2 regions of the Salinispora sp. H7-4 genome follow, and region 2 is predicted to be linked to the other one. Evidence: riboswitches for the same ligand, from Rfam matches in the RefSeq annotation. Region 2 holds a riboswitch; the other holds the start of a gene.
The links. A riboswitch is a leader RNA that binds a small molecule or an ion and turns the genes downstream of it on or off. The one in region 2 is predicted to bind thiamine pyrophosphate.
Positions count from the first base shown of each region.

Region 1: it holds a riboswitch for thiamine pyrophosphate, as region 2 does, so the genes downstream of both, H0524_RS04315 (thiamine phosphate synthase) here and H0524_RS24785 (ECF transporter S component) in region 2, are expected to answer to the same signal.

Region 1 covers NZ_JABZED010000003.1:517,429-520,825, reverse strand. The annotation lists gene H0524_RS04325 (ATP-binding cassette domain-containing protein) at 1-401, shown strand, start outside; gene H0524_RS04320 (aldo/keto reductase) at 418-1,386, shown strand; TPP riboswitch at 1,529-1,638, shown strand; gene H0524_RS04315 (thiamine phosphate synthase) at 1,633-2,259, shown strand; gene thiO (glycine oxidase ThiO) at 2,253-3,397, shown strand, end outside.
Region 2 covers NZ_JABZED010000022.1:60,931-64,327, forward strand. The annotation lists gene H0524_RS13655 (ABC transporter ATP-binding protein) at 1-533, opposite strand, end outside; gene H0524_RS24780 (ECF transporter S component) at 649-1,254, opposite strand; partial or broken gene H0524_RS24785 (ECF transporter S component) at 1,237-1,803, opposite strand; TPP riboswitch at 1,876-1,982, opposite strand; gene H0524_RS13665 (alpha/beta fold hydrolase) at 2,087-2,917, shown strand; gene H0524_RS13670 (metalloregulator ArsR/SmtB family transcription factor) at 2,921-3,229, opposite strand; gene H0524_RS13675 (metal ABC transporter permease) at 3,268-3,397, opposite strand, start outside.

The sequences.
Region 1 (3,397 bases), on a different contig from region 2:
GGCCGGAGCTGATGGAGCGGACGCTGGTCGACATCCTCTGGCGGGGTGACGAGCACCGCGCCGGCATGGATCGGCACGCGGCGATGGCCGCGCTGTCCCGGTACGAGCTGGCCGGGCAGGGGGACCAGCGGTTCGGAACTCTCTCCGGCGGCCAGCAGGCCCGGTTCCTGGTGCTGCTGCTGGAGTTGTCCGGGGCGACCCTGCTGCTGCTTGACGAGCCGACGGACAACCTGGACCTGGCCTCGGCCGAGGCGCTCGAAGCGGGGCTGGCCGCGTTCGCGGGGACGGTGGTGGCGGTGACCCATGATCGATGGTTCACCCGTTCCTTTGATCGATTCTTGCTGTTCCAAGGGGACGGCGAGGTGGCGGAGGCCGCCGAGCCGGTCTGGGAGGTGGCCTGAGCGCGGGCGGCATAGGGTGGATTTCGTGACTGAGATGACGTACCGCCGGTTGGGCGACTCCGGGCTCGTGGTGTCCGCAGTCGGCGTCGGCTGCAACAACTTCGGCCGCCGGGTCGACCTGGACGGGACCCGGGCGGTGGTGGCGGCCGCTCTCGATTCCGGGATCAACTTTTTCGACACCGCCGACATCTATGGTGCTCCGCCGGGTGGCTCCGAGGAACTCCTCGGCCAGGTGCTCAAGGGACGCCGGGACGATGTGGTGATCGCCACCAAGTTCGGCATGGACATGGACGGCCACAACGGACCGGACTACGGCGCCCGCGGTGCCCGGCGCTACGTGATGCGGGCGGTGGAGGCTTCGTTGCGTCGGTTGCAGACCGACCACATTGACTTGTATCAGCTGCACGAACGGGACCCCGGCACCCCGATCGACGAGACGCTCGCCGCACTGGACGATCTGGTCACCGCCGGCAAGGTGCGGTACCTGGGTAACTCCAACTTCAACGGCTGGCAGATCGCCGACGCGGACTGGACCGCCAGCTCGCGCGGATCGACCCGGTTCATCTCCGCCCAGAACCGCTACTCGCTGCTCGAACGGGGCATCGAGGCCGAGGTTGTCCCGGCGTGTGAGCGGTTCGGGCTGGGCCTGCTGCCCTTCTTCCCCCTCGCCAACGGCCTGCTCACCGGCAAGTACAAGCGCGGTGAGGCCCCGCCGTCGGGCAGCCGGCTCGCCGGTGGCGGCCGGTACGCGGCCCGGCTCGCCGCCGCCGACTGGGACACCATTGAGGCGCTCGGGGCATACGCGGCCGAGCGGGGGCTCAGCCTGCTTCAGGTCGCCATCGGCGGGCTCGCCGCCCAGCCCGCGGTGGCCTCGGTGATCGCCGGTGCCACTACCCCCGACCAGGTACGGGCCAACGCGGCGGCGGGTGCCTGGGTGCCCGGCGCCGACGATCTGGCGGCCCTGCGGGCGGTACTCGACAGCTAGCAGGTGGAGAATCTCGGCCTCCCATCGTCCCGGCGGTGGGAGGCCGATTCGTGTCCGGGTCGGCTCCGGCCGCGGCCGGTCCGCACCACCGTGCCGTAGACGCCGTCTTGGCAGCCGTACGGCTTCTGCCGTACGGTGGTTGGTAGTAACCCACGGGAGCCCGGTAAACCGGGCTGAGAGGGGGGCTGAGAGCCCCCGACCGTTGAACCTGATCCGGATAGTGCCGGCGCAGGGAGGAGAGTTGCCGTGTCGTCCCTTGGGCGTCTACATCTGATTACCGACACTCGACCTGGGCACAACCCGCTCACCGTGGTGCGGGGCGCCCTGGCGGTGGCCCGTACCGAACTGGTCGTCCAGGTCCGCGTGACCGACGACGCGACCGACCGGCAGGCGTACGACCTGGCCCGCCAGGTGACCGCGCTCTGCGCCCCGTACGGTGCGACCTGCCTGGTGAACGATCGGCTACACGTGGCCCTGGCGGTTGGTGCTGCCGGTGGGCACGTGGGTGCCGAGGACCTGCCGGTCGGTGCGGCCCGCGCGGTGCTCGGCTCCGCCGCTGTCCTCGGCGCCACCGCCCGGTACGCGGACACCGCCGTCGAGGCGGTCGCCGCCGGGGCCAGCTACCTCGGGGTCGGGCCGGTCCACTCCACCACCTCAAAGGACGGCCTGCCGCCCCCGATCGGCGTGCCGGGGGTACAAGCGGTTGCCGCCGCGGCCAGCGTGCCGGTGATCGCCATCGGGGCGGTGACCGCAGCGGACGTGCCCGCCCTGCGGGCCGCGGGCGCGTACGGAGTGGCGGTGATCGGCGCGCTCTCGCGCGCCGCCGACCCCGCCCGGACCACCGCCGAACTGATGGCGGCACTGACATGGTGAGCAGACTCCCCGACACCCACCGGGGCGGCAACCGGAACTCGCTGTCCACCCCCGACGTTGCGGTGGTCGGGGCCGGGCCGATCGGCTTGGCCATCGCCTGGCGGTGTGCGGCCCGCGGGCTGCGGGTCGTCGTACACGACCCGGATCCCGGCTCGGGTGCGGTGCACGCCGCGGCGGGCATGCTCGCGCCGGTCGCCGAGGCGTACTTCGGGGAGCACGAGCTGACCGGCCTGCTCACCGAGTCGGCGGCGCGCTGGCCGGCGTTCGCCGCCGAGCTGGCCGCCGCCTCCGGCACCGACGTCGGTTACCGCAGCGAGGGCACCCTGATGGTCGGGCTCACCACCGACGATCTCGCGGTGGCCCGCCGGCTCTGGGCGTACCAGCAGGGGCTGGGGCTGCCGGTCACCCCACTGCGCCCCTCCGAGCTTCGCGACCGGGAGCCGGCGCTGTCACCCCGGATGCGGGGCGGCGCCTACGCCGGTACCGATCACCAGGTGGACCCGCGGCGGCTGGTGTCGGCGTTGCGCACCGCCACCGAGCGGGCCGGGGGAGTGCTGGTGCCGACGCCGGTCCAGCGGTTGACCGAGGTGACCGCGGGGACCACGGTGGTCGCGGCCGGCTGCGGCTCCGCCGCGCTGACCGGGTTGCCGGTTCGCCCGGTCAAGGGCCAGGTGCTTCGGCTCCGGGCTCCCGGTGCGCCGGGCTTCCAGCACGTGATCCGGGGCTTCGCCGACGGGGAGCAGGTCTATCTCGTCCCGCGGCCGGACGGGGAGGTCGTGGTCGGGGCGACCTCGGAGGAGCGCACCGACACCATGGTGACCAGCGGTGCGGTGCTGCGGCTACTCCGGGCGGCCACCGACCTGGTACCCGAGGTGGCGGAGTACGAGCTGGTCGAGGCGGTCGCCGGGCTCCGTCCGGGCAGCCCCGACAACGCGCCGATCCTTGGCCCGCTCCCGGGCCGGCCGGCGGTGCTCGCCGCGACCGGGCACCACCGGCACGGGGTGGTGCTCACCCCGGTGACCGCCGACCTGATCGCCGACCTGATCACCACCGGTACGCCGGATCCGCTACTCGCCGCCTTCACCCCGGAGCGCCTCGGTCCGGGGCTGTCCCATCCATCCGCCACCGCCGACCCGGC
Region 2 (3,397 bases):
TCGCGGATCAGCGCCGCACCGGCCGGGTCCAGGTTGGCGGTCGGCTCGTCGAGCAGCAGCAGGCGCGGGCGGAGTGCGAGCACCCCGGCGAGGGCGAGGCGCTGCTGTTCGCCGCCGGAGAGGGCGGCGGTCGGCCGGTCCCGGCCGTAGCGGAAACCGACCCGGCGCAGGGCCTCGTCCACCCGGGGCCAGATCTGCTCCGCGGGTAGGCCTCGGTTCTCGGGGCCGAAGGCGACGTCGTCGCCGCAGCGCGCCATCACCAGCTGGGTCTCCGGGTCCTGGAAGAGCAGGCCGACCTCCTCGCGGGCCGTGCGTGGGTCCCGGCCGTCGACCTCGACCGTGCCTTCCTGCTCGCCGGAGTCCTCGGGGAGCAGCCCGGCCAACGCGGCGAGCAGGGTGCTTTTACCCGCACCGGAGGCCCCCAACAGCAGGACCCGTTCGCCGTGCTCGATCCGCAGGTCGAGCCCGCGTACGGCCCACCGTTTCCGCCCCGCGTGCCGCCACCCGAAGCCCCGCAGCCGGACCGCGCTCACCGGCGGCCGCCCCGGAGCGCACGGCGTTGGGTACTGCCGCGGAGCGCACCGCGCGGTGCGTTGCGAGCACCCGCGGGCGCGCTCCGCCGCCCCACCCTCTGGATCGACACGGTGCTCAGATGGTGGTGCGTTCGCGGCCGGCGGGGAACAGGTCCAGCACGCCCGTCCGGGCCAGGGCCCGGGTCAGGTTCTCGGCGCCGAACCCGGCGATGGCGGTGGCGCTGGCGATCGTCAGCAGCGCGTACGGGATCCGGTAGCCGCCCAGCGCGTACTCGCTGTTCCAGACGAAGAAGTCGAAGAGGGCCGCGCTGAGGCCGGTCAGCGCACCTGCGAGCAGTGCGGTGGGTAGCCGGAAGGAGCGGTAGCGGAAGGCGGCGAAGGCCAGCTCGGCGCCGATCCCCTGGGCCAGGCCCTGGAGGATGGTGATGCTGCCCCACTCGGAGCCGAGCAGAGTGGACACGATCGCGGCCACCATCTCGCAGAAGAGCGCCGCACCGGGGCGGCGGATCACCAGTCCGCCGAGCACCGCCGGGATCAGCCAGACGCCGTACATGATGGCCTGGGCCGGCGGAAAGAAGGCGAACACCGGGGCGGCGACGCTCCAGAGCAGCCCCCAGGCCCAGAAGATGACGCCGAAGGTGACGGCGATGACAGCGGCGACGACCACATCGACGGTGCGCCAGCGGTTGGTCTCCCGGTTGCGCCTGGCCAGGACGCCCATCCTGGCCAGGGCTCGGGTCAGGCTCCCGGCGCCGAGTCCGGCGACGACGGTGGCGCTGACGATCGTCAGCAGCGCGAACGGGATCCGGTAGCTGCCCAGTGCGGTTCCGCTGTTGTCGGCGTCGAAGAAGTCGAAGAGAGCCGCGCCAAGACCAGCCAGCGCCCCCGCGAGCAGCGCCGTGGGTAGCCGGAAGGAGCGGTAGCGGAAGGCGGCGAAGGCCAGCTCGGCGCCGAGCCCCGGGGCCAGGCCCTGCAGCAGGATGGTGTTGTTCCAGTCGTTGCCGGGTAGCGCCGACACCGTCACGGCCGCGGCCTGGCAGAGGAGTGCCGCGCCGGGGCGGCGGAGCACCAGGCCGCCGAGCACCGCCGGGATCAGCCAGACGCCGTACATGATGGCCTGGGTCGCCGGGAGCGCGGCGAACGCCGGGGTGGCGGCGTCCCAGAGCAGCCCCCAGGCCCAGAAGATGACGCCGAAGGTGACGGCGATGACAGCGGCGACGACCACATCGACGGTGCGCCAGCGGTTGGTGGTTGTTGTGACTTTGCTCATCGGTCTTTCCCTGTCTGCTCCGGGAGACCAGGGGAGGGCACGTCCATTCCGGCCCGGCCGGACGATGGCGCGACTGGAGGCCGACCGAACTCCCTGCGCTGGCATTACCCAGATCAGGTTCGAGGGTCTGTGGGGCGTTGCCCACACTCTCAGCGCTGTGCGCTCCCCTGTCGGAGGTGAAAATGTGTAACCGACGCTAGCACCTCCGAAGATCTTTCAACAAAGTGACATCGGTGCAGCTCGACCGGGGTTCTTTCGACCGGGTCCGGGTAGGCTGCCGATTATGGGTGTCGATGTCCGTGGTTTTACCTTCGATGTCCGCGTCGGTGGCCCGGCGGCCGGCCCGCCGGTGCTCCTGCTGCACGGCTTCCCCCAGCACAGTGGGGAGTGGGCCGACGTGGTGCCGCTCCTGCACGCCGCCGGGCTGCGCACGTACGCACTCGATCAGCGCGGCTACTCGCCCGGTGCCCGTCCGGCGGCGGTTTCCGCGTACCGCCTCGGTGAGCTGGTCGGCGACGCGGTGGCGGTGCTGGACCACCTCGGCGTCGCCGCTGCGCACCTGGTCGGGCATGACTGGGGCGCGGTGGTCAGTTGGGCCCTCGCCGCCGGGCATCCGGCCCGGGTGCGGTCGCTGACCGCGGTCTCCGTGCCGCACCCGGGGGCCATGGCCCACGCTCTGCGCACCGATCGGTCCCAGCGGGCCCGCTCGGCGTACATGCGGCTGTTTCGGCGGGAAAGGACGGCGGAGGCGGTGTTGCTGGCTCGGCGGGCGATCGGGCTGCGCCGGATGCTGGCCGGCGTCGGCGACGTCGACCGGGTGGCCACGTACGTCGAACCGATGCTGGCTCCTGGTGCGTTGAGTGCCGCCCTGAACTGGTACCGGGCGATGTCCCGGGGGGACCTGGCGGCCGTCGGTCCGGTGTCGGTGCCGACGACGTACGTCTGGAGCGACCGGGACATCGCGATCGGCCGCACCGCCGCCGCGGCCTGCGCCGCCCACGTGACCGGGGACTACCGCTTCGTCGAGTTGGCCGGGGTGAGCCACTGGATTCCGGACCGGGCACCAGCGCCGCTCGCTGACGCGATCGTGGCCCGGGTCCGGGACCCGAGGTGAGCCTCAGGCGGGGGTGGTGTGCTCGCCGGCGTGGCTGACCGCGTCCGCCACGATGTGCGCGACGTGTTCGTCCACCAGCGTGTAGGCGATCTCCCGTCCGCGCCGGGAACCCCGCACCACCCCGGCACCGCGGAGCACCCGCAGGTGCTGGGAGACCAGCGGCTGCGCGGCACCGAGCTGGTCAACCAATTCGTGTACGCACCGTTCGCCGTCGGCGAGTTGGCTGACGATGGCCAGCCGGATCGGGGCGGAGAGGGCGCGCAGCAGCTCACTCGCCCCCTCGTAGGCGTCGTAGCCGGACTCGCTGCTCACAGGGGTAACGGTAACCAATCCCAGGGGCGCGCCATTGGTCAGGACCGGCTCAGCACCACCTCGTGCGGCTCTACCGCCGACGGCACCGCCGCGGCGACCCGCCGTCGTCGTAGCGTCCGCCAGCCCACGCCACCGAGCGCCACCACCGCGAACGAGGCGATCGCCATC